DNA from 4 places in the Mesorhizobium sp. RCAM 06353 genome. Region 1 is predicted to be linked to each of the others. Evidence: predicted binding sites of a transcription regulator. Region 1 holds the regulator's gene; each other region holds the start of a gene.

Region 1 (7,563 bases):
CAAAGGCTCTATTTTTTCGAGCCTCGAAAAAACACTGATGCAACACCGGAACGCTGTCAACAACGATTCTGATGGATTTTGATGTCCTCGCGAATTTTTTTCGAGCCTCGGAATAAATAAATGACAGGGCGGGCCGCTTCTGCCAGTATTTGACCGTGTCGCTGGCAGCGTTCGAGGGGCCGGAGGAACCGCGGCGACCGGGAGGATGTGGGAAAACATGTCGGTCGGAATCCGCCACGACGATCTGCGCCGGCGCAACCGCGCCATGGTGATTGCGGCCGTGCGCCGGGCCGGTCGGCCGTCGCGCACCGAGATTGCCGCGACCACCGGCCTCAGCCACTCGACCATATCGGCGATCTCTTCCGACCTGATCGGCGAAGGCATCCTGGCCGAAGGCAAGCCGAGCGAGGCCGGCGCGCTCAAACGCGGCCGGCCGCAGGTCGGCCTCGGCCTGAACCCCGAGGCCGCGGCTGTCATGACCGTGGTGCTGTCGCTGAATTTCCTCTCCGTCGCCGTCATCGACTATGCCGGCCAGGTCGTATCGGAAGAACAGCGCCGGCTGGACACGCTGACCATGTCGCGCGAAGCGCTGATCGGCGAATGCGTCGCCATCGTGCGGCGGCGCCTCGAGGATCCCGATATCGACGTGCGCAGCGTCGCCCGCATCGCGCTGGCGATCCAGGGCATCACCGACACCGCGGCCCGGGCGATGCTCTGGTCGCCGATCACGCCGCAGACCAACATCGCCTTCGCCGACATACTCGAGGCCGAGTTCGGCATCCCCGCCACCATGGAAAACGACTGCAACATGATGGCGGTGGCGCTGCGCTGGCGCGATCCCGAGCGCTACCGCGACGACTTCATCGCCATCCTTCTGTCGCACGGCATCGGCATGGGCCTGGTGCTGAAGGGCGAGCTGTTCACCGGCACCCATTCCTCGGGCGGCGAGTTCGGCCACATGATCCATCGGCCCGGCGGCGCGCTCTGCCGCTGCGGACGCCGCGGCTGCGTCGAGGCCTATGCCGGCAACTACGCCATCTGGCGTAACGCCAGGCAACTCAGTGAGGACACCGAGCCGGTCGCCGATGTCAGCGACGCGCAGATGCGGGCGCTCGCCGCCACGGCACGCGAACGAGACGGACCCGAGCGCGAAGCCTACCGCAAAGCCGGCGAGGCACTGGGCTACGGCCTCGGCAGCCTGTTCGCTCTGATCGATCCCGCACCCGTCGCCATGGTCGGCGTCAGCGCCGCCGCCTTCGACCTGATCGAGCCGGCATTGCGCGAGGCCATCGCCCAGACCGCCGGCGGCCAACACTCGAAATCGATTTCCTTCGACACCGAACCGAACGAACTTCCCCTCATCCGCGAAGGCTGCGCCATGCGCGCATTGACCTTCGTCGACCAGGAGATTTTCGCGCCAGGCGTGCAGGCGAAATCAGGCCTTGCCGCAAAGAAAAACGTAGCCTGAATCAGGTCGCGCTCAATCCTCGCGGATCGCGTAGCCCGCCCCACGAATGGTGCGGATAACGTCCGGCATGCGGCCATTGTTGACCGCCTTGCGCAGCCGGCCGACATGCACGTCCACCGTGCGCTCGTCGATATAGATCGTCTCGCCCCAGACATTGTCGAGCAGCTGGCTGCGCGAGAACACGCGGCCGGGATGGCGCATCATGAATTCAAGCAGGCGGAACTCGGTCGGGCCGAGCCGGATCTCGCTCTTCTTGCGATAGACCCGGTGCGATTCACGGTCGAGCACGATATCGCCGACCTTGAGCACGCTTGACAGAACTTCCGGCTTGGCGCGGCGCAGCAGCGCCTTGACGCGAGCCATGAATTCCGGCGTCGAGAACGGCTTGACCAGATAGTCGTCGGCGCCGGTCGAGAGCCCACGTACGCGGTCGCTTTCTTCGCCCCGCGCGGTCAGCATGATGATCGGCAGCCGCTCGGTCTCGGGCCGCATCCGCAGGCGCCGACAGAGTTCGATGCCGGACACCGCCGGCACCATCCAGTCGAGCACCAGAAGGTCGGGCACGTTCTCCTGCAGGCGGATTTCAGCCTCGTCGCCGCGCGGCACCACCTCCACCTGGTAGCCTTCGGATTCAAGATTGTAACGGAGCAGCACCCCCAGCGGCTCCTCATCCTCCACCACCATAATGCGTGGCGCGATCATTGATTGGTCACCTCTTGCGTCAGGCCGCGGGCGCCGACATCGCCGTCTCATCCTGCTTGGGACGATTGGCGGGCAACTGCGTGCCGGTCAGGACATAGTAGGCGTTTTCGGCGATGTTGGTCACGTGGTCGCCGATGCGTTCGAGATTCTTGGCGCAGAACAACAGATGCGTGCACGCCGTGATGTTGCGCGGATCTTCCATCATGTAAGTCAGCAGTTCGCGGAAGACGGAGGTGTATTTGACGTCGATGCGTTCGTCGTCGGCGCGCAGCTTCGCCAGTGCCGCGGCATCGCGCGCCGCATACTCTTCGATCACGCCCTGCACCTGGATCAGCACCAGCTGCGCCATGGCGTCGATGGAGTGCGACAGGTCGCGCGGCGTGGCGCTGAGACCGACGGTGCCGACGCGCTTGGCGATGTTCTTGGCAAGGTCGCCAATGCGCTCGAGGTCGCCGGCCATGCGGATCGAGCCGACGACATGGCGCAGATCATCGGCCATCGGCTGGCGCTTGGCGATCAGCGTGATGGCGCGGTCGTCGAGTTCGCGCTGGCGCGCGTCCATGATGGCATCGTCGGAGACCACACGCTGTGCCAGCGCGTTGTCGGAATTCAGCAGCGCCTTGGTGGCGCCGCCGACCATCGAGCCGGCGAGGTCGCCCATGTCGCTGATCAGCCTGCTGATCTGTCCGAGATCCTCATCGAAGGCTGCGACTGTGTGTTCGGCCATGATCCTGGTCCTCGTATGCGTGCGATCAGCCGAAGCGGCCGGTGATGTAGTCTTGCGTGCGCTTCTCGCGAGGCGACGTGAATATCTTCTCGGTTTTGTCGAACTCGACCAGTTCGCCCAGATACATGAAGGCGGTCTGCTTCGAGACGCGCGCCGCCTGCTGCATATTGTGGGTGACGATGACGATCGTGTAGTCGGCCTGCAGCTCGTCGATCAGCTCCTCGATCTTGGCGGTCGACAGCGGATCGAGCGCCGAGGCCGGCTCGTCGAGCAGGATGACTTCCGGCTTCACCGCCACCGTGCGGGCGATGCACAGCCGCTGCTGCTGGCCGCCTGACAGGCTGAGGCCGCTGGCATTGAGCTTGTCCTTGACCTCGTTCCACAGGGCTGCGCGCTTCAGCGCCTGCTCGACGCGGCCGTCCATCTCGGCCTTGCTGATCTTCTCATAGAGCCTGACGCCGAAGGCGATATTCTCATAGATCGACATCGGGAACGGCGTCGGCTTCTGGAACACCATGCCGATCTTGGTGCGCAGCAGGTTGAGATCCTGCGAACGGTCGAGAACGTTCTTGCCGTCGAGCAGCACCTGGCCCTCGGCGGTCTGCTTGGGATAGAGTTCATAGATGCGGTTGAAGACGCGCAGCAGCGTCGACTTTCCGCACCCCGACGGTCCGATGAAGGCGGTGACGCTGCGCTCGGGCAGCGACAGCGTGATATCCTTCAGCGCCTTCGACTGGCCATAATAGAAGTTGAGGTTCTTGACCTCGATCTTTACCTTGGCGGCTGCCTCGGCGGCGATCGTCATGTCTGGAGACAACATCTGGCTCATTTGTCCTCTCTGCGTCCGGTCAAGCTGCGCGCAAAGATGCTGAGCGCGAGAACCGTCAATGTGATGATGAGTGCACCAGTCCAGGCCAGTTGCTGCCATTCCTCGTAAGGGCTGAGAGCGAACTGGAAGATGGTCACAGGCAGGCTGGCCATTGGCGCGTTGAGATTGCTCGACCAGAACTGGTTGTTCAACGCCGTGAAAAGAAGGGGTGCCGTCTCGCCGGAGATGCGGGCGATGGCCAGCAATATGCCGGTGACAATGCCCGACAGCGCGGCGCGGTAGGCGACTGACTTGATGACCACCCAGCGCGGCGCGCCGATCGCGGTGCCGGCTTCGCGCAAGGCGTTGGGCACCAGGTTGAGCATGTCCTCGGTGGTGCGCACGACGACCGGGATGACCAGGATGGCAAGCGCGACGGCGCCGGCGATCGCCGAGAAATGCCCCATCGGCCGCACCATCAGCTCATAGACGAACAGGCCGATGATGATCGACGGCGCCGACAGAAGGATGTCGTTGATGAAGCGCACCACGGTGGTGAGTTTCGAGAAGCGGCCATATTCGGCCATGTATGTGCCGGCCAGAACACCGATCGGTGTGCCGACGATGATGCCGATGATGGTCATCACGATGCTGCCGTAGATGGCGTTGAGCAGACCGCCGGCATCTCCGGGCGGCGGCGTCATTTCCGTGAAGACCGCAAGATTGACACCGGAAAGGCCCTTGTAGAGCAGGGCGCCGAGGATGAGCGCCAGCCAGACAAGGCCGATTCCGGCGGCGACGACGCACAGCGTCATCATCACCCCATTCTTGCGCTTGCGGCTCTGGTGAAGCGACGTGGCTGTCGACATCGGTCAGGCTCCGGTGCGGGCGTCGATGCGCATCAGCATGTAGCGTGCGATGGCAAGGATCAGGAAAGTGATGACGAACAGGATCAGGCCGAGCGCCACCAGCGAAGAGGTGTAGAGATCGCCGACCGCTTCGGTGAATTCGTTGGCGATGGTGGCCGAGATCGTCGTTGCCGGCGCGAACAGCGAGGTCGAGATGCGGTGCGCGTTGCCGATGACGAAGGTCACCGCCATGGTTTCGCCGAGCGCGCGGCCGAGGCCGAGCATGACGCCGCCCATGATGCCGATGCGGGTGTAGGGAATGACGACGCGGCGGGTCACTTCCCAGGTGGTGCAACCAATGCCGTAGGCCGATTCCTTAAGCACCGGAGGCACCGTGTCGAAGACGTCCTTGGTGATCGAGGTGATGAAGGGCAGCACCATGATGGCAAGGATCATCGACGAGGTCAGCAGGCCGATACCATAGGGCGGGCCGGCAAACAGGCTGTTGAGGCCGGGAATGCCATGGAACACGCTGATGATGAAGGGCTGCACGGTCGTCTGCAGGAACGGTGCCAGGACGAACAGGCCCCAGATGCCGTAGATGATCGAAGGGATGCCGGCCAGCAGTTCCACCGCCATGCCGATCGGGCGCCGCAGCGGGCGCGGGCAAAGCTCGGTGAGGAAGATGGCGATGCCGATGCCGAGCGGCACGGCTATCAGGATGGCGATGGCCGAGGTGATGATGGTGCCGTAGATCGGCGCCAGAGCACCGAATTTCTCCGTCACCGGGTTCCAGCTTTCGCTGGTCAGGAAGGAAAAGCCGAAGGTGGAGAGGGCTTGCCAGGAGCCGGCAAACAGCGAGATCGCAACGCCGCCGAGCAGAACCAGCACCAGGATCGCGGCAGCGCGGGTCATTCCATGGAAGATCGAGTCGGTCAGCGCGAACCGTCGGACGGTGGCATCGCGCGAACTTCTAACGGCTGGCAAGGCTTCCTGGACAGCGCTCATGTCAAGCTCGGCTCTTTTGAATGGAAGGAAAAGGAGCGCCGCGAGCGCGGCGCTCCTTCAAGGGATGTTACTCGCCGACGTAGACGGGCTTGCCGTCGGCCTGGATGTCGGTCTTCCACGAAGCCTTGATCAGGTCGACGACGCTGTCGGGGATCGAGACATAGTCGAGCGCCTTGGCGGTTTCCTTGCCGTCCTTGTAGGCCCAGGCAAAGAACTTCAGGGCCTCGCCGGTGGCGGCGGCATCATCCGGAGCCTTGTGGATCAGGACCCAGGTCGAGGCTGCGATCGGCCAAGTGGCGTCGCCAGGCTCGTTGGTGATGATGACGTTGAAGTTCTTGGCCGTCTTGAAGTCGGCATTCGAAGCGGCAGCGCCGAAGGATTCGAGCGACGGCTCGACGACCTTGCCGGCTGCATTCAGCATCTTGGAGTAGGACAGGTTGTTCTGCTTGGCATAGGCGTACTCGACATAGCCGATGCCGCCATCCGTCTGCTTGACGGTGTTGGCAACGCCTTCGCTGCCCTTGGCGCCGACGCCCGTGGGCCATTCGACGGCGGTGTCGGAACCGACCTTGTCCTTCCAGTCGGGCGAGAGCTTCACCAGATAGTTGGTGAAATTGAAGGTGGTGCCCGAGCCGTCCGAACGATGCACGACGGCGATCGCGGTCGACGGCAGGGTGAGGGTGGGGTTCAGCGCCTTGATCGCGGCATCATCCCAGGTGGTGATGGCGCCGAGATAGATCTGGGCAATCGTCTTGCCGTCGAGGACGAGCTCGCCCGGCTTGACGCCGGTCAGGTTGACGATCGGCACGATGCCGCCCATCACCATCGGGAACTGCACGAGGCCGTTCTTTTCCAGATCGGCATCGGACATCGGCTTGTCGGTGGCGCCAAAAGTCACGGTCTTGGCGATGACCTGCTTGATGCCGCCGCCCGAACCGATCGACTGGTAGTTGAGGCCGATGCCGGTGTCTTTCTTGTAGGTGTCGGCCCACTTGGCGAACACCGGATAGATGAAGGTCGAACCGGCGCCGGAAAGATCAGCTGCCATGGCTGCGGAAAGGGTGAAAGTAGACGCTGTAGCCATTGCAATCGCAACGGCCGCCGAGCGGATGAAATGTCTCATGTGGCCTGCTCCTGTTCGGAAGATGGTCTCTCGGCGCCATTCCTAACCAGCGCCCGCTGAGGCCAATAGCCCTCGATTATAACAGTCGCATGACAGTTTCGTGTCAGCCCGGTAACGCGTTGCCGGCACTGGAAAAGGCAGTGGCGTCGGGCGATCGTCGCCTGATCCGAGTTTGCCTCCGGAATCAGGGGCTTGAGCCATCCACCGGCTCGAGCCGCCGTCGGATTCGACGGGGCTTTCTCAGGTGAAGAAAATCCGGACGGGAGTGCGTTGCTCAAGACCAGAGCGTGTCATGGCCGGGCCATCGCCAAAAACAGGTCCGTTGGGGTAGGTTGACGCTGTTCCATACTGGCGGTCGCTGCTCCCGCCCGTAACTGCAAGGGCGGAATTCGATTTTGCCATTCTCCCGGCTGGGCGCCGCCTTTGATATGGTGCGATCGCACCATAGGCATTGCACGCAGGGGTAGCAGCGAATCGGCGATTGATTCCCTCGCTTGCCTCTTCGGATCCCTGAAAGCGCGCGGCGGGATGCTATCCCGCGTTGCGCTGGACCTGGCTGCCGGCGCCGATCCAGCGCTCGACCTTCTCCAGCAGGGCCCTGGGGCTGATCGGCTTGGGCAGATAGTCGTCCATGCCCGCCTCCAGGCAGCGTTCGCGGTCGCCCTTGAGCGCATGCGCAGTGACGCCGACGATCGGCACATGCGTGCCGGTTTCCTCTTCCAGCCGGCGGATCGCGGCGGTCGCCTCGAGCCCACTCATCTCCGGCATCGAGACGTCCATCAGGATCATGCACGGATTGAGCTTGCCGAAGGCGTCGAGCGCCTTGCGGCCATTGCCGACGATCTCGAAGCCGTAGCCGGTCTCGCCGAGGATCTGGGT
Region 2 (7,563 bases), 860 kb from region 1:
ATATCGGCGCCGATCTGGCGCAGCAGCTTGACCGCCGCTTCCGCCGTGCCGCCGGTGGCGATCAGATCGTCGACCAGGATTACCTTCTCACCAGGGGCAATGCCGTCCTTGTGCATCTCCATCTCGTCCAGCCCGTATTCCAGGCTGTAGGCGACGCGCACCGTCTCGAAGGGCAGCTTACCCTTCTTGCGGATCGGCACGAAGCCGGCCGAGAGCTGATGGGCGACGGCGCCACCCAGGATGAAGCCGCGCGCCTCGATGCCGGCGATCTTGTCGACCTTCTGCCCGGCATAGGGATGCACCAGTTCGTCGATGGCACGGCGGAAGGCGCGCGCATTACCGAGCAGCGTTGTGATGTCGCGAAACAGGATGCCGGGTTTCGGATAGTCCGGAATGGTGCGGATCGCGGCCAGCAGCGTGTCTTCGAGCGAAGGTTTCATGAAGGCGGCTCCGGATGATCCAGTTTCGGCGGACAGATGTGAAACGATGCCAGGGCCAATCGTAGCCCGGCGCGACCGACAACGGCTAGCGCGATGTGACGCCCGAGACAAGCGCATCCGGCAAAGGATTGGACTGGCCGCTGCAGCGATCTTCCGCGCCGATGCTGTCCGCCACGGCTGGGTCCTGCTTTACCGATTAGCGGAAGCGCAGATTCCCGCGTGGCACTTGTCCGATCGAATTGCAGCCTCTCAGCTTCATAGCCCGTCCGATCTCGATCCGCATCTGTTTGATCGCCGCGCTATGCCAAAGGACGGCTTGCCGAACTCTCGCATAGGGGTAAAAAGGGGCGACTGAAGCGCCCCTTCCGGTCGAACCATGGTCGCTACATGACCCATCTTCTGCGGAAAATACCGATCGTCATCATGGCAGCCTCGCTCCTGAGCTGGGCTCTGGCAGCCGGCTCCGCTGCCGAGCGGGCCAGTTGGACGGTCGTGCTACGCCCGGCAGATTTCGTGGTCGGCGAGGCGCTTGGACAATTGCATACGCATCGACAATGGATCACTGGATTCAACGAACGGTCCGGCGTGTTCGAGATCGCTCTGCGCAGGAAGGCAATCGCGATTTCGGCGCCGCGCTGTCGGATGGACTACCTGATTTTGACGATCCCGGTTTATTACCCTGAAAATCCGAAGCAGGCATCCGTCCGCGAGCGTCGCGTAGTCTATGATACTCTCGTCACACTGCAGACGAAGGCCAAAGGCAGCGCAACTGTTGCCGTTGAAGCGCCTGACCCTCTCGCTCGCCTGGGAAAACGAGGTATCGAGCTTCTTGCCTGCAATCTGTACTTTGCCTTTCCAATATCGGTGCAAGTGTCGACGCAGTGAGCTATTGCCGGCTTCAGTCCCCTGGAGCCCTCTGCGCTAGAACTAAGACAAACTGACGTCCCGGCTGGCGCACGCAGAGAGCACCCAAAGCGCGTCGCATGAATCCGCTTCGACGCGACGCGCTTTAGGACTTACATGCCGAGGTCGCCCCGCAGCTCGGCCTTGGCCACTTCGTATTCAGCCTTGAAGTCGTCCCGGTTGAGCAGGACCGCGGCGATGACGCTGCCGGAAATCTTGCCCATCTCGACGTCGGACGCATAGTGGATACCGCCAACCTCACGGTTGTGGGCGTATTCGGCCGCGCGCGCCATGATCTCGGCGCGCTTCTCCGGAACCATGTCGGCCAGGATGATGCCCATCATGGTGCCGACCGTGGCGTGGCCGGATGGCCAGGAACCTGAGCTCGACAGCTTGACCGCCGGCTTGACGAGATCACTGAGCTGGTGCGGACGCGGGCGCTTCCAGACATCCTTGGCCGGATCGACGACAGCGCCTTCGGTCTCGACGACGCGGTCGAAGAAGGCGCTGAATTTCGGCAGCTTCTCCTTGTTGAAATTCGGCCCCATCACATTGGCGAAGCGCCAGACATTCTCCTCGGAGTCGGCAACGGCGCTGGCCACCATCTCGGGCGTGCGCGTCACTTGCAGCGCCAGCACCTCGCCGAGTTCGGCCTTGGTCTGCGCCGAATCGTTTGCCGGCGGTGGCGGCAGGATCATCGTCAGGTCGACATCCTTGTTGGTGACGAAGGGTTTTGCGTCTTCGGCCTGGGCGGCCGAGCCGATGATCAGCAGCAGCAGACCAGCCGTCAGCGATGCGTATTTCTTCATGGGTGCGATCCTTTCGTGGGAATGACGCAGGATCGCTACCGGCGATGACGGCCATGTGACATCACCGCCTGCGAAACGCGAAAGGGCGCCTCAAGGCGCCCTTTTGTAGTCTTGTGCGGCTTTGGCGCGATTTAGTGCGCCACGTCTTCCCACACCTTGCGCTTGACGAGGTAGACCAGCGCACCGAACACCAGCAGGAAAAACAGCACGTTGATGCCGGTATGCTTGCGGGCTTCCATGTGCGGCTCGGCCGCCCACATCAGGAAGGTTGCGACGTCGCGGGAATATTGGTCGACCGTCTGCGGTGCGCCGTCATCATAGGTCACCTGGCCGTCGGAGAGCGGCTTGGGCATTTTCAGCGACACGCCGGACATGAAGTACGGGTTGTAATGCGTGCCTTCCGGGATGACCATGCCGGCAGGCGGCGTCTGGTCGTAGCCGGTCAGCAGCGAGTGGATGTAGTCGGGGCCGCCCGCGTCATACTGGGTGAAAATGTCGAAGACGAACTGCGGAAAGCCGCGCTCGACGCCGCGTGCCTTGGCCAGCAGCGACATGTCGGGCGGCGCCGCGCCGCCATTGGCGGCCGCGGCCGCTTCCGTGTTCGGGAACGGCGCCGGGAAATAGTCCGACGGCTTGCCGGGACGGTCGAACATGTCGCCGGCATCGTTGGGGCCGTCATGGATCGTGTAGGTCGCCGCCAGCGACTTGATCTGGGCATCCGAATAGCCGAGGTCCGACAGGGTGCGGAACGCCACTAAATTCATCGAATGGCAGGCCGAGCAGACTTCCTTGTAGACCTTCAGGCCGCGCTGCAGCTGGCCCTTGTCATAGGTCCCGATCGGACCTGTGAAGCTCCAGCTCATCTCCTTCGGCTCATTGATCGGGAAATGCGTCGGCGCTGCCGCGTTGTGCGCCTCTTCGGCCGCGAAGGCCGCAGTGCCGGCGGCCACAAGGCCGATCAGCGCCAGCGAGGTGAGAATCTTTTTCATGCCAAATCCCCTTAGATTCTCTACCGCTCAGCCCTTGGTCTCTGGCGCGGCCGTGGCGCCCGCCGGATGCCCGCTGCCACCCTTGTTCTTTTCGAGCACCGCCTCGGTAATCGAGTTCGGCAGCCTGCGCGGCGTCTCGATCAGGCCAAGCACCGGCAGCGCGATCAGGAAGAAGGCGAAATAGAACAACGTCGCCATCTGCGCCATGAACACATAGCTGCCTTCCGCCGGCTGCGAGCCCAGCCAGCCAAGCAGGATGGCGTCGGCCACGAACAGCCAGAAGAACAGCTTGTACCAGGGCCGGTAGACCGCCGAGCGCACCTTGGAGGTGTCGAGCCACGGCACCAGGAACAGCATGACGATGGCGCCGAACATGCACAGCACGCCGCCGAGCTTGGAGTTGATCGGCCCGATGTTGAAGGTGATGGCGCGCAGGATCGCGTAGAACGGCAGGAAGTACCATTCCGGCACGATGTGGGCGGGCGTCTTCAGCGGGTTGGCGACGATGTAATTGTCGGGATGGCCGAGATAGTTCGGCAGGAAGAAGATGAAATAGGCGAAGATGAACAGGAACACGATCATGCCGAACGCGTCCTTGATGGTCGCGTAAGGGGTGAAGGCGACGGTGTCGGTCTTCGACTTGACCTCGATGCCGGTCGGGTTCGACTGGCCGACGACATGCAGCGCCCAGACGTGCAGCACGACGACGCCGGCGATCATGAACGGCAGCAGGTAGTGCAGCGCGAAGAAGCGGTTCAGCGTCGGGTTGTCGACGGCGAAGCCGCCGAGCAGCAACTGCTGGATCCATTCGCCGACCAGCGGAATGGCGCTGAAGAAGCCGGTGATGACGGTGGCACCCCAGAAGCTCATCTGTCCCCAAGGCAGCACGTAGCCCATGAAGCCGGTCGCCATCATCAACAGGTAGATGATGCAGCCGAGGATCCAGAGCAACTCGCGCGGCGCCTTGTAGGAGCCGTAATAGAGGCCGCGGAAGATGTGCATGTAGACGGCGATGAAGAAGAACGAGGCACCGTTGGCATGCATGTAGCGCAACAGCCAGCCGGAGTTGACGTCGCGCATGATCTTCTCGACCGAGCCGAAGGCGAGATTGGTGTCGGCCGTGTAGTGCATGGCCAGCACGATGCCGGTCAGGATCTGCGCCACCAGCATGATCGACAGGATGCCGCCGAAGGTCCACATGTAGTTGAGGTTGCGCGGCACCGGATAGGCGACGAAGCTGTCATAGACCAGCCGCGGCAGCGGCATGCGGGCGTCGAACCAGCGTTCGATACCGGTTTTGGGCGTGTAGGTCGAGTGTCCCTCGCTCATCGAAATATCCCCCTGCCTCAACCGATAAGGATCTTGGTATCGGAAATGAACTTGAATACCGGCACAGCCATGTTCTCGGGCGCCGGGCCTTTGCGGATGCGGCCGGCGGTGTCGTATTGCGAACCATGGCACGGGCAGAACCAGCCGCCGAAATCGCCTTCCTGGCCAAGCGGGATACAGCCCAGATGCGTGCAGACCTGAACCATCACCATCCAGGCTTCCTTGCCGGGCGTGGTGCGGTTGGCGTCGGTCGCCGGCGCGTCGGCCGGCAGATTGGCGTTGCGGGCGATCGGATCCTTGAGATCGGAGAGGCTGACGGCCTCGCCGTCCTTCATTTCCTTTTCGGTGCGGTTGCGCACCACGACCGGCTTGCCGCGCCATTTGACGATCAGCGAACTACCAGGCGTCAGCGAGGCGACATCGACCTCGACCGAAGCGAGTGCCAGCGTCGAGGCATCTGGGCGCATCTGGTCGATGAACGGCCAGGCGAAGGCACCGGCGCCGACCACGGCGGCCATGCCCGTGGCGACATAAAGAAAATCTCGACGATTGGGATCGTGGATGTCGGTTGCGCTCACGGGTGCCTGATCCTTTCGCCTCTTCCGCGCCGGTGGCCGAGCCTTGTTCCCCGCTCAATCACGCCAACCCGACAGCGCATGGCGAACAGGCTAGCGAATTCCTCCGGCATTTGGACTTCGGTTTATGCGTGAAGCCCGTTTTTGTCCAGACGGGTGAAGGCACAAGGGCAGATTGTCGCGGGGACAAAATCCCCTATTGGCCGGCGGGACGGCGAATGGCCGCAGAGGGCGGCTAAACAACCGGGAAATATCAGCAAAATCCGAGACTCCAGCTTGCCTCGACACGGGGCGTTGGTGTGATCTATCTTCCCAGGCATGGCACACGTCATAGACCGTGAGGAATGGGCCGTTCGCTCCGACCACTGGAAGGGCGAGTTGCAATGCGGTGCCTACGGCTCCAACTCCTGCCTGATCTTCAACTACCTGCCAGATGAAGGCGGCGGCCCGCGGCTGCACGCCCATCCCTACACCGAGATTTTCATCATCCGCCAGGGCACCGGCCTGTTCACCGTCGGCGATAAGGAAATCGAGGCTTCCGCCGGCCAGATTGTCATCGTGCCGCCCCACACACCGCACAAATTCACCAATCTCGGTCCGGGTCCGCTGGAAACCACTGACATTCACGAGAACGGCAAGTTCATCACCGAATGGCTCGAATGATCCTTACATTGCCCCCAACCGGACAAGCACCGCCTTGGGGATGCCATACTCGCGGATGACGGCCTCGTGCCTGCGCAGGCCGCAAAGTTCGCGCTGGATGAAATAGGCGTGCACGGCCGCGGCAGCCTCCTTGAGAAGCCGGGGACGCAGTTCCTCGTCTGCATTGTCGCTTAGCCGAGCCAGCGTTTCCTCGACCTTTTGGCCGGCCCGGCCGAGTGCCGCCGCCTTCTCGGCCAGGATCTCATGGCCAAGCGCGTCGAAGGCGGCTTCGGCGGCCGAAGAGCCGGCAAGATGAGATGGCGGACGCAAGGACATTTCAGTTCCCCTTCCCGAGCACCAAGCGGTGGGTGACGAATTCTTCGCCTGCCACGCGCTGAAAGCCAAGCCTTTCGTAGAAGCCGAAGGCTGCCGGCGGCGCGCGGGTGTTCAACACGCTGAAATACTGGCGGGCCCGATCGATGACGGTCTCGACCAGCATGTGGCCAAGGCCGGCACGGCGGTGAGGCGCGCTGACGAACAGGTGCCGGACCCGGCCCTGCTCCCTGCCCTCGACATAGGGATCGATGTTCAGCCCGCAGACACCGGCGAGGTCCCGGCCGTGCCATGCCCCGTAAAGCGCCTCGCCTCGCTTCAGGAACTTGTTGCGGCCGCCTGCCCAGCTGTCCGCCAGGCGCACCAGCATCCAGTAGCCTTCCAGCCGGCTCTCGTCCTTCAGCCTGTCGAAGGCCGGCGTGGTTGGCCGGAGCCGCTTGAGCACATAGCCGATCTCTGGGCCGACCTCTGGCGATCCACCCATGCGCCTACTCCGCCGGCCGCGTCTCTTCGAGCACGCTTTCCTCGTGATAGAGGAAGCCGCCGGACTGTCGCTTCCACAGCCGCGCATAAAGCCCGTCGAGCGCCACCAGCTCGTCATGCGTGCCTTGCTCGACGATGCGGCCGCCGTCCAACACGACGAGGCGATCGAGGGCGGCGATCGTCGACAGCCGGTGGGCGATGGCGATGACCGTCTTGTTCTCCATCAGCCGGGTGAGATTCTCCTGGATCGCCGCCTCGATGTCGGAATCGAGCGCCGAGGTCGCCTCGTCGAGGATCAGGATCGGCGCATCCTTGAGGAAGACGCGCGCGATTGCCACCCGCTGGCGCTGGCCGCCCGACAGTTTCACGCCGCGCTCGCCGACAAAGGCTTCGTAGCCGGCGCGGTCCCTGTTATCACGCAGGCCCAGGATGAAGTCATGCGCCTCGGCCTTCCTCGCCGCCGCGATCACCTCGGCGTCGGTCGCGTCAGGCATGCCGAGCTTGATGTTGTCGCGCAGCGAACGGTGGAACAGGGCGGTGTCCTGGCTGACGACGCCGATATTGGCGCGCAGCGAATTTTGCGTGACATCGGCGACGTCCTGTCCGTCGATCAGGATCTTGCCGCTCTCGAGGTCGTAAAGCCGCAGGATCAGATTGGCGAGCGTCGTCTTGCCGGCACCCGACGGCCCAACCAGCCCGACCTTCTCGCCCGGCTTGACGACGAGGTCGATGCCGTTCAGCACGCCGAACCCCTTGCCGTAGTGGAACTCGACATTCTTCACGTCAATACGCCCGCCGGCGACGACGAGCTCCCTGGCATCGGGCGCATCGACAAGTCCGAGCGGCTGCGAGATCAGCGCCTTGGAGTTCTCCAGCACGCCGAGGTTCCGAAGAATGCCGTTGAGCTGCATCATCACCCGGCCAAGCAGCATGTTGAGCCGCAGCACCAGCGACAGCGTGAAGGCGACGGCGCCGACGGTGATCGAGCCCTCCACCCAGAGATAGACGGCAAAACAGCCGATCGCCGTGATCACGATCCCCGACAGCGTCGTCAGCGCCA
Region 3 (7,563 bases), 3.4 Mb from region 1:
TTCTGCAACGCACGATAACGGGCGACATTCTCATTGTGCTCGTCCAGCGTCGCGGCAAAGACGTGACCGCCCGTGCCGTCGGCGACGAAATAGAGATCGTCGGTCTTCGATGGATTGGCCACGGCCTCAAGCGCCGCACGGCCCGGATTGGCGATGGGCGTCGGCGGCAGGCCGCTGATCACATAGGTGTTGTAGGGCGTCTGCTTCTGGATGTCCGACTGGTAGATCGGGCGGTCCGCGGGCTTCCCCTTGCCGCCGAACAGACCATAGATGATGGTCGGATCGGATTGCAGGCGCATGCCCTTGGCCAACCGGTTGAGGAACACGGCGGCGACGCGCGAACGCTCGTCCCCCCTGCCGGTTTCCTTCTCGACGATCGAGGCCAGGGTGACGAAGTCCTCGATATTGGCGAGCGGCAGGTCCGGCGCGCGACGCTGCCAGACCTCGTCGACCAGCTTCTTCTGATCGGCCACCAGCTTGTCGATCATCTGCCGGCGCGTCGCGCCGCGCGTGAAGCGCAGTGTGTCGGTGGCAAGGCTGCCCTCGGGAGGTGTCGTCGCCGGCATGTCGCCGCTCAAAGCGGGCTCGTCGGCGATACGCTGCAGGGCCTGCTCGACCGTCAGCCCTTCCGGAATGGTCAGCGAGTACATCACCGACTTGCCGCTCTTCAGAAGCTCCATGATGTCGCGCATGGATGCCCGGGGCTTGATCTCGTATTCGCCGGCCTTGAGCGCGGAATCGTTGCCGAAGGCACGCACGCCAAGGCGGAAGACGCGGGCATCGCTGATCAGCCCACGGCGCTCAAGCTGGTCGGCGATGTCGGCGACGCCGGTGTTCGGCTTGACCAGGAAGGTGTCGCCATTGGCTGAGGGACCGGCTTCGGTGAATTCCTGCTTGCCGAAGTAAAGCGCCGCACCCGCCGCCAGAACCATCAGCATCACCAAGGAGATGACGAAGTTCATGAACACGACGACCTGGCTGCGCGAAGCGCGCGAGCGCTTCGGCGGCGGCGTTCCGGCTTCCGGCCGCAAGGCCTCGCTGGCTGTCTTCGGCACGATCGGCCCGGTATTCGCCGGCCGTTGCCCGAATTCTCCGTTGCCCGACGGATTTGTGTTCATTTCGCCCTACCGTTTGATCTCTCAACGAATCCCCTGCGGCAGAGTAGGGGCGAATATGGCAAAATTGACGACATGCCGACGCATCGCCCGGCAGCCGGGCGATCAGCCATTGTAACGCTGGAATACAAGCGAAGCGTTGGTGCCGCCGAAACCGAAGGAATTGGACAGCGCCACGTCGATCTGGCGAGCCCGCGGCTTGTTCGGCACCAGGTCGATCGCGGTTTCGCGCTCCGGGTTGTCGAGATTGATGGTCGCCGGCGCGACATTGTCCCGGATCGCGAGGATCGAGAAGATCGCTTCGGCGGCACCCGCCGCACCCAGCAGATGGCCGATCGACGACTTGGTCGACGACATCGAAATCTTCGACGCCGCATTGCCGACCAGCCGCTCGACAGCGCCGAGTTCGATCGTGTCGGCCATGGTCGAGGTGCCGTGCGCGTTGATGTAGTCGACGTCGGCGGGCGTAAGCTTGGCCCGGTTCAACGCCGCCGTCATGCAACGGAAAGCCCCGTCGCCATCTTCAGCCGGAGCCGTGATATGATAGGCATCGCCGGTGAGACCGTAACCGGTCACCTCGGCATAAATCTTCGCACCGCGCGCCTTGGCGTGCTCGAGTTCCTCAAGCACCACCACACCGGCGCCCTCGCCCATGACGAAGCCGTCGCGGTCACGGTCGTATGGACGCGACGCCGTCTGCGGCGTGTCATTGCGATCGGTCGACAGCGCCCGACAGGCGGCGAAGCCGGCGATCGACAGCCGCGTCACCGGCGCCTCGGCGCCACCGGCGACCATGACGTCGGCATCGCCCCACATGATCAGCCGGGCAGCATCGCCAATGGCGTGCGCGCCGGTCGAACAGGCCGTGACGACAGCATGGTTCGGGCCTTTCAGCCCGTGCCGGATTGAAACCTGGCCGGAGACGAGATTGATGATCTGGCCCGGGATGAAGAAGGGGCTGATGCGGCGCGGGCCGCGTTCCTTGAGGATCATCGCGTTCTCGGCGATGCCCTCGATGCCGCCAATGCCCGAACCGATGAGCACGCCGGTGGCGCATTGCTCTTCGTGGGTCTTGGGTTCCCAGCCGGAATCCTTCAGCGCCTCATCGGCGGCGGCAATCCCGTACAGGATGAAATCGCCGATCTTGCGCAATTCCTTCGGCTCGAGCACGGCCTCGGGATTGAAGGTGGCATTGCTGCCGTCACCACGCGGAACGACGTGGGCGATCTTGCAAGCAAGATCCTCCACCTCGAACTCGGTGATGCGCTTGGCGGCGCTGCGGCCGGTCAGAAGTTCCTTCCAGCTGTGCTCGAAGCCCATGCCGAACGGCGACAACAACCCTAGGCCCGTGACGACGACACGCCTCATCGCAGGTCCTCCCCGGTGATGACTGCGGAAAGCGTCAGGCCGAAGCCTTGTCGATGTACTTCACCGCATCGCCGACCGTCAGGATGGTCTCGGCTGCGTCGTCGGGAATCTCGACGCCGAATTCTTCTTCGAACGCCATGACGAGTTCGACCGTGTCGAGGCTGTCAGCGCCCAGATCATCGATGAAGCTCGCCTGCTCCGTCACTTTGTCGGCATCGACGCCCAGGTGCTCGATGACGATCTTCTTGACGCGCTCTGCGGTGTCACTCATTTGGGGCATCCTCGTCTTTTGTTTGTCTGTCTTCGTTAGCGGGCAGAATGCCGCTAATCAAGCTGAAAGATGGTCCTGCCGGAAACGCAACGGCCACGGACCGGTTTTTGCCCGAACCGCCGGGTTGCGGGCCGCATTACACGAAAAATGGCTGAGGTCCAAGGCGAAATGGTCTCTTTTCACAGCCCCGCCGTATCCGTCAAATCATAGCCATGCCGCCGTTGACATGGATGGTCTGGCCGGTGACGTAGGCGGCTTCGTTGGAGGCGAGGTAGGCGACGGCGGACGCCACTTCAACACTCGTGCCCATGCGGCGCGTCGGAATCGCCGCCATGATCGCCTCTTTCTGCTTGTCGTTGAGCTTGTCGGTCATCGCCGATTCGATGAAGCCCGGGGCAACGCAGTTGACGGTGATGTTGCGGGTGGCGATCTCCTGCGCCAGCGATTTGGAGAAGCCGATCATGCCGGCCTTGGAGGCGCAGTAATTGGTCTGGCCGGGATTGCCGGTCACGCCAACCACCGAGGTGATGTTGATGATGCGGCCATGGCGGCGGCGCATCATCGGATGGGTGAGTTCGCGGGTCAGCCGGAAAACGGCGGTCAGGTTGACTTCGAGCACCGAGTCCCAATCGGCGTCCGACATGCGCACGAACAGGCCGTCCTTGGTGATGCCGGCATTGTTGACCAGGATATCGACGCCTTCGAGCTCGGCCTCCGCCTTCTGACCAAGCGCCTTGACCTCGTCGCGGTTCGACAGATTGGCCGGGAACAGTTTGACCCGGTCACCGAGTTCGCCTGCCAAGGTCTCCAGTTTCTCGATCCGGGTGCCGTGCAGGCCGACAATGGCGCCTTGCGCATGCAGCACGCGGGCAATCGCCTCGCCGATGCCTCCCGATGCTCCGGTGACGAGCGCCTTGCGGCCGGTCAGTTCGAACATTTTTTGTCTCCTGATCTGAGAAAACAGCCTTCACACGGAAGGGGTGAAATCGCCAGTGGATTATGCAAGCGCGGCCAGCGCCGCCTCAACATCGGCCGAGGTGCCGACGGCTGATGTGGCGATGTCGCGATTGATGCGCCGTGCTAGGCCCGACAGCACCTTGCCGGCGCCGATCTCGTAAAGCGTTGCAACGCCGTTGGCGCCGAACCATTCCACCGTTTCGCGCCAGCGCACGCGGCCGGTTATCTGCTCGACCAGGCGCCGCGCGATCTCGTCGGGATCACTGGTCGGGGTCACGGTGACGTTGGACAGCACGGGCACTGCCGGCGCATGCTTCGTTACCCCGGCGAGCGCGTCGCGCATGACATTGGCCGCCGGCGCCATCAGCGCCGAATGGAAGGGCGCCGAGACCTGCAGCATCAGCGCCCGCTTGGCGCCCTTTTCGGTGCACAGTTTCGCCGCCAGTTCGACCGCGGCCTTGGCGCCGGAAATGACCATCTGGCCGCCGCCATTGTCGTTGGCGATCTGGCAGACCTTGCCGGCCCCTTGTGCGGCCTCGGTGCAAGCGGCTTCGACATCTGCCTGCTCCAGTCCGATGATCGCCGCCATGGCGCCCTCGCCGGCCGGCACCGCCGCCTGCATGGCGTTGCCGCGAATGCGCAGCAGACGGGCGGCATCGGCAACAGAGACGAACCCGGCGGCGGCAAGGGCCGAATATTCGCCCAACGAATGGCCCGCGACATAGGCGACCTTGTCCTTCAGCGAGAAGCCGCTCGCTTCCAGCGCCCTGATCGCCGCCAGTGACACTGCCATCAGCGCCGGCTGCGCGTTGGCCGTCAGCGTCAGGGTCTCTTCGGGACCTTCCCAGATCAGCTTCGACAGGTTTTCGCCGAGCGCATCGTCGACTTCCTGGAAGACCCTGCGTGCCTCGGGAAAGGCGTCGGCGAGATCCTTGCCCATGCCGACAGCCTGGCTGCCTTGTCCCGGAAAGGTGAATGCAATGGCCATGCGAGGGCTCTCCAAGACTGGTTGTGCTTGCCTGATAACACGCGTTTTTCCTGCCTGTGGCGCAAGGCAGGCCGCCAAGTCAAGCCCGGTTCAGCCCAGTCCCGAGTCGGAACCATGCGCCGGGTGCCTGTTCCGAAAGGCTTTTTGGCGATCACTCCTGATGAAAACCGCTCACGAATCGTTTGCTGGCTCTTCTTATTTCCGCCACAGGCGCTAGCTTTGCGTGACAATTATATGACAATCGAGTGACTTGGGTTGTCGCTGGGTGGGAAGTCAAAGTGGCAAAGAGTTCGAAACGCGCAGGTAAAGCCGCGCCTCAGTTCCTGGAAGACGATCCGTCCACCGGCTATCTGCCGGGCCGGAGATGGCCTGTCGTCCGTTACGGATTGATCAGCCTGGCGATCTCAACCATCCTGGTGTTTGTCATCGAATTGATCGTACGCGGCGACTTTGCCGGCACGGTCTCCTTCTTCCTGCAGCCGCTCAAGCCGGGCTGGACGACCATCGTCGTGTTCGCGCTGATCCTGATCGGCCTCGATGCCGTGCTCGGCCGCAGTCATCAAAGCCTGATGATCGTCGCGCCATTGACCCTGTCGCTGGCCTTTGTCGGCCACCAGAAATCGCATTATCTCGGCGATCCGCTCTATCCGACTGACTTTCTCTACGCCCGCCAGATCGTCGCCCTGCTGCCACTCCTGGTGCGCGACCGGCCGATGACCGCGCTCGCCATGGTCGTCGGCATCGTCGCCGGCCTGTCGCTGCTCGTCTATGGCTGGCGGCTGTGGCGCCGCAAGGTTCCCGCACTCAGCCACAAAGGCCGCCTTGCCCGGCTGACGCTGGCGGTGCCGCTGCTCGCCTTCTTTGTCTCGATCATGGACTATGCCACCTTCTCCTGGACCAGGGATCGGCTGCAGATCATCCCGATCATGTGGGACCAGAAGGAAAACTATGCCTCGAACGGGTTTGCGCTTGCCTTCGCGCTCAACGTGCCGATGGCGCATGTCTCGGCACCATCAGGCTATTCCGACAAGGCGATCGCGGCGATCGAGCGGCCGCAGGTGACGGCCTCGGTGCCCGATGAAAAGCCCGACATCATCGTCGTCATGAGCGAATCCTTCTGGGATCCGACCAAGCTGCCCGGCGTCTCCATCACACCGGATCCCATTCCCACCGTGCGATCGTTGCGTTCCGGTTCGATGTTCTCGCCTGAATTCGGCGGCATGACCGCAAACATCGAATTCGAGGCGCTGACCGGTTTTTCCAACGCCTTCCTGCCCGCCGGCAGCATTCCCTACCAGCAATATGTGCGCACGCCGACGCCTTCGATGGCGACCTTCCTGAAGAGCGAGGGCTACCGGGCACGCGCCATCCATCCCGGCACCAACTGGTTCTGGAACCGCGGCGCGGTCTATGCCGATTTCGGTTTCAACGATTTCAAGTCGGAAGAGACGCTGCCGCCGATGGAAAAGCGCGGACCGCTGGCATCGGATGCGGCGATGACGGACGAGATCATCCGCGAAGCCGACGCCAGTGACGACCCGGTGTTCTTCTTCGCGGTCAGCCTGCAGAACCATGGTCCCTATGAACCGAACCGTTACTACAACCCGACCCACTCGGTGCAGGCGCCGATCAGCCAATGGGCGCGCGACTCGCTGCTAAGCTATGCGGAGGGCTCAGCCGATGCGGACCGCGGCCTTGAACGGCTGATCGAATGGGCCAAGAAGCGCTCCCGCCCCACCGTCATCGCCTTTTTCGGCGACCATCTGCCGCCGCTGGGGCCGGTCTATGTCGAAACCGGTTTCCTGAAGGACAATGTCGCGCCACGCAAGGAAGCAACGCCGCAAGACGCATTGGAACATCATCAGACGCCGCTGATCATCTGGTCGAACCGCTCCGGTTCGGTGGAGAACCTTGGCGCGGTGAGCCCGGCCTTCCTGCCCTATCATATCCTCACCACCGCGGGGATTACGCATCCCTATTACACGGGTTTTCTGGGTGAGATGCGTCAACACTACCGCGTCGTCGACCGCAACCTGCTGCTGACGCCGGCCGGCGAGGCCACGCCCGACTGGTCGCGTCAGAAGGAGATCGACCCGGCGATCAGCGATTTCCGGCTCATCCAGTACGACATGATGTTCGGCAAGCGCAGCGCTGCGCCCGACTTCTTCCCCGAGACGGTCGACAAGGTTGTCGCCCATACGAGTTGAAGGGTTCCGATCCCTTCAGGTGTAGCGGCCTCTTGAGATTGAGCGCTCAATTCGTCAATTGCAGCTTCGAGAACTTGTTGGCGATTTGCTGGAAAACGTTCGGCAGTTTTGCTGGATCGTTGACGGCATAATAGCCGCTCGGGTCGGAAGCGCAGGCGCTGTAGAGCGTGCGGTTGGCGGCGGTATCCGACTGCAGCACCATCGTGTAGATTTGCACGCCCTCGTTCTTCAACTGCGTGCAGACGCTCTTGGTCCAGCCGTCGACATTGCGCGCCGCCGTCGTCTGGTTGTCTGAGCCGAAGCGGCCACCCGCCAGATAGCCATAGGACGTATAGTCGGACTTGGTCGGCTGATTGCTGGCGCCATAGACGACATTCTCGCCATCGGTAAGCAGCATGACGATCTTGCTGACGCCTGGCGTCTTGAATGGCACCCCGTCGGTATAGGGCGCGCCGGGTGACAGCACCCGCATGCCCCACGACAGACCCTCCGAGACGTTGGTGCCGGAACCGTTCCACTCCGTCATCTGGCTCGCCGCCTTGCGCAATTTGTCGAAATCGTCGGTCAGGGGAACGACGGGGGTCGGGCAGGAGCGGTTGGGACCAACGGTGATCGCGCTGCCGGTCTCGGTGACGATCTTGTTCGTCGACGCGACAT
Region 4 (7,563 bases), 3.5 Mb from region 1:
CGCCGGCTTGCTGATCCTCATCGGCTTCCAGACCCGGATCGTGGCGCTGTTGCTGGCGGCTTTCTGCGTGGTTGCCGGCTTCATCGGCCATTTCGGCCAGGGCGCCGGCGACGCGATGCTCGCCTTCCTGCAACAGCAGATGCTGATGAAGGACATTGCGATATCAGGCGGTTTCCTGGCACTGGCGATGGCTGGTGCCGGAGCCTGGTCGGCCGACGGACGCGGTTTCGGCATCGGTGCGGACGCGACCTGAGCCTCCGCCTACCAGAACACGCTACTTCACCGAAACGCTAGGCCCGCCCTCCACGGCCAACACCAGGCGGCGGTTGGTGATGCGCGCCAGCTGCGCCAGGCGGCCGGCCGGGCGCTCGCCATAGAGGTCGGAGAGCGAAGCGGGCAACACCAGCGCCAGTACGCCGTTGGCGCGCGGCTCCCATTTCAGCCTGGGCATGATGCCGGGCATCGAGGCCGTCAGCAGATAGACAACCCGCATCATCGCCGCCAGCACCCGAGCCCGCTCGAGGTAGCGCGGCGTCGCCAGCGCCTTGATTTCGGGTGCGATGGATTCGTTGAAGATGCCGTCGTGACGATAGGCATTGGCCAACGCCAGGAAGGCGCGGCCGGGATGGTCGACGCCGTAGAAAGAGGCATGGGCAATGATGTTGAGCGACTGCCTGCCGCGGTATTCGGGATGCGCGCGCCAGCCGATATCGGCCAGCAATGCGGCCGCGTGGCGGTAGCGCGCCTCGTCCTCGGTCTCGTCGATGCCGAAGGCGGCGAAGGATTTGGCTGTCCAGTCGACCAGCTCATGCGCATGAGTGACGGAGCGCGAGCGCAACCGGGCGAGCTCCTCGGACGCGGAGATCAACGGATCGGCCTTCTGCTCGGCCTCGTCGAGCAGCGAATAGAGAAAACCTTCGCGCACACCGAGCGCCGAGACGATGATCTTCGACGGCTGCATCGCCGCCATGATCTCCTGCAACACGATGGCGCCATAGGGCAGCAGCGAGCGGCGATTCTTGGAAACGCCTTCGATCCCCTTGACCTTCTCGATCTCGGCTTTGGCCACCTGCTTGAGAAAGTTCGCCGCACTGTCGGCCGACATCTCGTAGTGGTGCATGACGCCGAGCGGGTAGTTGTTCATCTCCATGTGCAGCCGGGCGAGGTTTCGCCAGGTGCCGCCGACGGCATAGAAGGGCCGGCCCTGCCCGCCTTTCAACAGCTTGGCCCGCGCCAGCTCGTCGCGCGCGATCTTCTGCGCCTGGGTGAGCGAGTTTTTCGCCATGTCCTGCAGGCGCAGGCCACCGAGCGGCAGCGTTATACCGTCACCGATCGCCTCGCCATTGACGTCGACCAGTTCGAGGCTGCCGCCACCCAGATCGCCGGCAATGCCATTGGCCGGGTGGAAGCCCGAAATGACACCAAGCGCCGAATAATAAGCTTCCTGACGCCCGCTGATCACCCGGATTTCGGTTTTCAGCACCTCTTCGGCGCGGTGGATGAAATCGGGACCGTTGATCGCCTCACGCGCCGCGGCGGTGGCCAGAACATACATATGCTCGGAGCCGGCCTGGTCGGACAGCGCACGAAAGCGGCGGAACTCTTCCATCGAGCGCGTCACCGCCTCGGGGTCGAGCTTGCCGGTCGAAACGATGCCGCGGCCGAGGCCGGCCAGCATCTTTTCGTTGAACAGCATGGTCGGCGAGCGCGCCAGCCCTTCATAGACAACAAGGCGGATCGAATTCGACCCGATGTCGATGATGGACAGCGGTCGGCGGTCCTGCAGCCGGCCCTGGGAATCAGACATCATCAGGTGGACGCTGCGGCGTTCTTCTTGCGGCGCTTGAACTGCGCAATGCGCTTGGGCGCATGCGACTTCAGCGCGTCACCCCGTCCCGACAGGCTCGGATTGGTCATGAAATATTCCTGCGCGTTGAACGGTTCCTCGCCCTCCTCCAGCACGACGCGCCGGGAGGTTCCATCTGCCAATACGTCGAAACTTTGCTGATTGTCCATGATGTTGCCCAGCATGATCTGGCCCAGAATCTGTTCATGCACAGTTGGATTGGTGATCGGCACCATGGTTTCGACGCGACGGTCAAGATTGCGCGGCATCAGGTCAGCCGAGGAGATATAGACGATCGCCTCGTCCGAGGGCAGGCCATGGCCGTTGCCGAAACAATAGATGCGGCTGTGTTCGAGGAACCGGCCGACGATCGACTTGACCCTGATGTTTTCCGACAGGCCCGGCACCTGCGGCCGCAGGCAGCAGATACCGCGCACGACGAGGTCGATTTCCACTCCCGCGCGGCTGGCATCATAGAGCGCGTCGATGACGATCGGGTCGACGAGCGCGTTCATCTTCATCCAGATGCGCGCCGGCTTTCCTTCCAGCGCATGGGCGACTTCGTCGGAAATGTGCTTGAGGATGCGGCTTCTCAGCGTGAATGGCGAGATCGCAATCCGCATTTCATCGGTCGGCTCGGCATAGCCGGTGATGAAGTTGAACAGCTGGGCGACATCGCGCGCGATTGTCGGATCGGTGGTGAAGAAGGACAGGTCGGTGTAGATGCGCGCGGTGACCGGATGATAGTTGCCGGTGCCGAGATGCACGTAGTTGCGCAGCTTGCCGTCCTCGCGCCGTACCACCAGCGACATCTTGGCGTGGGTTTTCAACTCGAGGAAACCGAACACAACCTGCACGCCGGCACGCTCGAGGTCGCGCGCCCAGCGGATGTTGGCTTCCTCGTCGAACCGGGCCTTGAGCTCGACAAGTGCGGTCACCGACTTGCCTGCCTCGGCCGCGTCGACCAGCGCGCGCACGATCGGGCTGTCGTTGGAGGTGCGGTAAAGCGTCTGCTTGATCGCCACCACTTCGGGATCGGCCATCGCCTGGCGCAGGAACTGCACGACGACGTCGAAGGATTCGTAGGGGTGGTGGACAACGATGTCCTTCTCGCGAATGGCGGCAAAACAGTCGCCGCCATGCTCACGGATGCGCTCGGGAAAGCGCGGATTGTAGGGCGTGAACTTCAGGTCATCGCGAGGGATGGAGACAATCTCGGAGATCTGGCTGAGCGCCAGCGGTCCGGTGAGCACGCTGATGCGGCTCGACGATACGCCAAGCTCGCCGGCCACGAATTCGCGCAGTTCGCCAGGCATAAGTTTGTCGAATTCGATGCGAATCACCGAACCGCGGCGGCGGCGCTTCAGCGCCGTCTCGAACAGGCGCACGAGATCTTCCGACTCCTCCTCGACCTCGATATCGCTGTCTCGAATGATGCGGAACGTGCCGGAACCCTTGACCTCATAGCCCGGAAACAGCTTGCCGATATAGAGGCCGACCGCCTCTTCCAGCGGAATGAAGCGGACATGGTGCTTGCGATCGGGCAAACGGATAAAGCGCTTCAGCGCCACCGGCAGGCGCAACAGCGCACTCATCTCCTCGCCATTCTTGCGGTGGCGCAGCTGCAGCGCCATCGAGAAGCCGAGATTGGGAATGAACGGGAACGGATGCGCCGGGTCGATCGACAGCGGCGTAAGCACCGGAAACACCTGGTCCTGGAAATGGTCCTCCAGCCAGACCTTCTCGTCCTTGGTCAGAGCGTCGCGGGTGATGCTCTCGATGCCTTCCTTGTTGAGCAGCACGGTGAGTGCCGAAAGGCTCTTCTGCTGGTCTTCCTGCAGCCGTTCGACCTCGCGCAGCAATTGTTCGAGCTGCTGCTCGGGCGTGCGGCCATCGGGGCTTTTCAGCGTGATTCCTTCGCGCACCTGGCCGGCGAGGCCAGCGACGCGCACCATGAAGAACTCGTCGAGATTGGCTGCCGAGATCGACAGGAAGCGGACACGCTCCAGCAGCGGATGATGGGTGTTCAGCGATTCCTCGAGCACGCGGCGATTGAACTGCAGCCAGGAAAACTCGCGGTTGACAAAGCGATCGGGGTTGCCGCCTTCCGAACTGGCCACCTCGACATTGACGAATTCGCTCTGCACCGGCTTCAGTTCGTTCATGATCCCTGCCCGTAACCGTTCCTTTTGCAGCGCCGCCAGATGGCGATAGACGCTCTAACATGCCTTTGTGTCGCATGATCGGTCGCGGAATCGCTTTGCGTCCGCGCTCACGCGCTTAACCGGCTTAACTTATCCTCTGACAGGCTTTTGCGACAGTTTGATTTCATCGATCTTGCAAAGAGACCTGTTATGATCCAGATGCATGCGAGACTGCGTTAAGGAGACGACGATGGCAGGCGGTTCCATTCCCCATTTCCAGAACGATGCGGGCCATCCGGCGATCGACATCGGGGTCAAGGAATTCATGTGCACGGGCGCCAACCCGCCTTTCGACCATCCGCATGTGTTTCTCGACATGGGCGACGACAATGAGAAAGTCTGCCCCTATTGCTCGACGCTCTACCGCTATTCGCCGAAGCTGAAGGCGACGGAAACGCTGCCGGCTGGCTGCCTCTACATCGACCAGGCCGCCTGAGCCTCCAGCGGCTGAGCCCATGCACGACGCGCAACTCCGGCAAGTCATCGTCGCCGGGGCCGGCGTTGCCGGGCTGACAGCCGCCCTCGCCTTCGCCGCACGCGGCTACCCCGTGCGGGTGTTCGAACAGGTTCCGCGCCTCGAAGCCGTGGGTGCCGGCCTCCAGCTTTCTCCCAACGCGACACGCATCCTGCGAGACCTCGGCGTGCTGGACCGGCTGTTGCGGACAGCGGTTATGCCGGAAGCGGTGGTGCTGAAGGACGCCGCGACGTTGCGCGAACTGGCCCGCGTGCCGCTGGGGCAAGCGGGCGAAAGGCGTTGGGGGGCGCCTTATCTCGTCGCCCACAGGGCCGACCTGCACAGCGCACTGACAGCGCGTGTTGCCGATATGCCGGGTATTCATCTCACCACCGGTGCGCGCGTCGCCAGCATTGCCACCGGCAGCCATGGTGTTACGGCGAGTGTCGAGGTCAATGGCAAGACGGCCGAGGCACAAGGCTCCTTGCTGGTCGGCGCCGATGGCGTCTGGTCCTCGGTGCGCGCACTTGTCGATTCGACCAAGAGGGTGGCATCGCCAAGAAGCCGTTTTTCGGGACAGTTGGCCTGGCGCGCCACCGTCGCGGCCGACAGCACCGCTGGGCAAGCCTTTGCCGCGATCGGCGCGGTCGATTGCGTCACGACTTTTCTGCATCCGGGTTTCCACATGGTTGCCTATCCCGTCAGCAAGGGTGACGCCTTCAATCTCGTCGCCTTCACCAAAGGCGAGCGCATTGCCGAGGGCTGGTCCGGCCATGCCGATCCCGGCATCCTCGCCACCGCTATGCGCGGCACCGCGCCAGGACTCGTAAAGTTGATGGAAATGGCGGGCCCGTGGCTGACCTGGCCGCTCCACACCGTCGAACAGAAGCAGCCCTGGACAACGCCAGCCGGCATCGCACTGATCGGCGATGCCGCGCATGCGATGACACCCTTCGCGGCACAAGGCGCGGCGATGGCGATCGAGGATGCGGCGACGCTTGCCAATGTCATGGCCGAATTCCCTGCCGATCCAGTGGAAAGTCTTCGGATCTGGGAGAACTTGCGACGGCCGCGTGTGGCGAGAGTTGCTCGCCGTGGCGCCGTCAACCGCCTTGCCTGGCATGCTGCCGGCCCCGTCGCCATCGCCCGCAATCTGTTCCTCACCATGCGCTCCTCGGATAAACTCGCCGCCGACCTCGACTGGCTCTATGGCTGGGAGCAGCAGAAAATCATCCGGCGCTGAAATCGAGGCATGTTTTTCAGCTTGTCTGCGGAAAGGCGCTAGTTATAGAGCCGCATCGACAGCCCCAGCGACACCGGCAGCGGGTTCCACCAGCCAGTGCGCAGACCGGCGGTGCGCAGTGCCGCCGCCGTCCACGTGTTGCAGCCGACCAGTGCGTTGAAATGGCCGTTGGCTTCGAAGAAGCCGTCGAATCTGGAATAAGCGGCATTCTGGATATGGATCGGACCGCTCGGTCCCTGCTGAAAGCTGGCCTGGATGAAATCAAGCAAGGCCGCGAACTGGTCATTACCGATGTCGAAGCCGGCGACATCGGGATGCGGTTCGACGATATCGCCGGCGACATCGACATGCATGACCGACGCGTCGAGGGTCAGCGCTTTCATCACCGGAACGGCTTTCAGCTCAGACCAGGTCGGCGTTTCCAGATAGAAGGCGCGGCCGCCCCAGCCGAAGACGATGTAGCGCACCTCCGGCGCGTCGGCCGGGATGCCGGCTTCGACCAGAAAATGAAAGCGTTGGCGCACCGCATCGTCGACCGGGATGGCGATGTCGGTGTGGATCGGGTTTCTCAGCACCAGGATATGACGCGTCACAGACTTGTCGCCGGCTGTTTGCCAGAGCGGCCGCGGCACGAAAGTGCCGAGCGTGACGGCGAGCACGACCGCGATCAACAGCAGACCAAGAAAACGGCCGAGCTTTTTCATGAATGGCGGCCCTGCAAACGCATCCCGGCGCGACACGAACCGCCCGCCTCTGCCTATCCATACGCAAAAGAGCCCGGCACTGCTTCAGCCGGGCTCTCCTTGGTCATCAAAAGCCTAGTGCAGGATCTGCGACAGGAACAGTTTCGTGCGCTCGTGGCGCGGGTGGTCGAAGAATTCGGCCGGCGTGTTCTGCTCGACGATCTGGCCCTGGTCCATGAAGATCACCCGGTTGGCGACCTTGCGGGCAAAGCCCATCTCGTGGGTGACGCACAGCATGGTCATGCCTTCTTCCGCGAGGCCGACCATGGTCTCCAGCACTTCCTTGATCATTTCCGGATCGAGCGCCGAGGTCGGCTCGTCGAACAGCATGATGCGCGGGTTCATGCACAGCGAACGGGCGATCGCCACGCGCTGCTGCTGACCGCCCGATAGCTGGCCCGGATATTTGTTTGCCTGCTCGGGGATTTTCACGCGCTTGAGGAAATGCATGGCGATTTCCTCGGCCTGCTTCTTCGGCGTCTTGCGCACCCAGATCGGCGCCAGCGTGCAGTTCTCCAGGATGGTCAGATGCGGGAACAGGTTGAAGTGCTGGAACACCATGCCGACCTCGCGGCGCACCTCGTCGATCTTCTTCAGATCGTTGGTCAGTTCCTTGCCGTCGACGATGATCTTGCCCTTCTGGTGCTCCTCCAGCCGGTTGATGCAGCGGATCATGGTCGATTTGCCGGAGCCGGACGGTCCGCAGATGACGATGCGTTCGCCGCGCATCACCTTCAGGTTGATGTCCTTCAGCACATGGAACTCACCGTACCATTTGTGCATGGCGATGATGTCGATGGCGACATCGGTGGTCGAGATGTGCATCTTGGCGGCGTTGACCTTGATCTCTTCCGCGCTGACGGCGTTTTCGGTGGCCATGACAGGGTCCCCTTGTTCTTTTGTTAGCGTTTGTGGCCGGTGTCGAGCCGGCGTTCGGTGTACATTGAATAGCGCGACATGCCGAAGCAGAACAGCCAGAAGACGAAGGCGGCAAAGATCAGGCCGGACTTGGCCGTCTGCGCCGTCGCCCAGTTGGCGTCGGAGAAGTTCTGCTTGACGATGCCAAGCAGGTC

The links. Region 1 encodes PhoB, which activates phosphate uptake and scavenging genes when phosphate is short. Its sites were predicted from a motif close to TGTCATNNANCTGTCAT; they were not measured.
Region 2: the regulator PhoB is predicted to act here: its motif matches at 2,197-2,213, upstream of AC56QX_RS13305 (acid phosphatase).
Region 3: the regulator PhoB is predicted to act here: its motif matches at 4,923-4,939, upstream of AC56QX_RS27890 (LTA synthase family protein).
Region 4: the regulator PhoB is predicted to act here: its motif matches at 4,161-4,177, upstream of AC56QX_RS27345 (RNA degradosome polyphosphate kinase).

What each region holds. Positions count from the first base shown of each region.
Region 1 is NZ_CM185031.1:1,946,076-1,953,638, reverse strand. Features, by position in the region: gene AC56QX_RS09195 (ROK family protein) at 218-1,468, shown strand; gene phoB (phosphate regulon transcriptional regulator PhoB) at 1,481-2,170, opposite strand; gene phoU (phosphate signaling complex protein PhoU) at 2,190-2,897, opposite strand; gene pstB (phosphate ABC transporter ATP-binding protein PstB) at 2,923-3,726, opposite strand; gene pstA (phosphate ABC transporter permease PstA) at 3,723-4,574, opposite strand; gene pstC (phosphate ABC transporter permease subunit PstC) at 4,578-5,561, opposite strand; gene pstS (phosphate ABC transporter substrate-binding protein PstS) at 5,629-6,684, opposite strand; gene AC56QX_RS09160 (PAS domain-containing protein) at 7,216-7,563, opposite strand, start outside.
Region 2 is NZ_CM185031.1:2,808,141-2,815,703, reverse strand. Features, by position in the region: gene AC56QX_RS13315 (adenine phosphoribosyltransferase) at 1-440, opposite strand, end outside; gene AC56QX_RS13310 (hypothetical protein) at 828-1,325, shown strand; gene AC56QX_RS13305 (acid phosphatase) at 1,457-2,152, opposite strand; gene AC56QX_RS13300 (cytochrome c1) at 2,284-3,141, opposite strand; gene AC56QX_RS13295 (cytochrome b) at 3,169-4,470, opposite strand; gene petA (ubiquinol-cytochrome c reductase iron-sulfur subunit) at 4,488-5,048, opposite strand; gene AC56QX_RS13285 (cupin domain-containing protein) at 5,364-5,708, shown strand; gene AC56QX_RS13280 (DUF6665 family protein) at 5,712-6,023, opposite strand; gene AC56QX_RS13275 (GNAT family N-acetyltransferase) at 6,025-6,504, opposite strand; gene AC56QX_RS13270 (ABC transporter ATP-binding protein) at 6,509-7,563, opposite strand, start outside.
Region 3 is NZ_CM185031.1:5,718,387-5,725,949, forward strand. Features, by position in the region: gene mltG (endolytic transglycosylase MltG) at 1-962, opposite strand, end outside; gene AC56QX_RS27865 (hypothetical protein) at 961-1,233, shown strand; gene fabF (beta-ketoacyl-ACP synthase II) at 1,221-2,483, opposite strand; gene AC56QX_RS27875 (acyl carrier protein) at 2,518-2,754, opposite strand; gene fabG (3-oxoacyl-[acyl-carrier-protein] reductase) at 2,954-3,691, opposite strand; gene fabD (ACP S-malonyltransferase) at 3,752-4,699, opposite strand; gene AC56QX_RS27890 (LTA synthase family protein) at 4,978-6,906, shown strand; gene AC56QX_RS27895 (pilus assembly protein) at 6,953-7,563, opposite strand, start outside.
Region 4 is NZ_CM185031.1:5,621,563-5,629,125, forward strand. Features, by position in the region: gene AC56QX_RS27335 (DoxX family protein) at 1-253, shown strand, start outside; gene ppx (exopolyphosphatase) at 275-1,810, opposite strand; gene AC56QX_RS27345 (RNA degradosome polyphosphate kinase) at 1,810-4,011, opposite strand; gene AC56QX_RS27350 (zinc-finger domain-containing protein) at 4,241-4,486, shown strand; gene AC56QX_RS27355 (FAD-dependent monooxygenase) at 4,506-5,747, shown strand; gene AC56QX_RS27360 (TIGR02117 family protein) at 5,786-6,451, opposite strand; gene AC56QX_RS27365 (amino acid ABC transporter ATP-binding protein) at 6,566-7,315, opposite strand; partial or broken gene AC56QX_RS27370 (amino acid ABC transporter permease) at 7,393-7,563, opposite strand, start outside.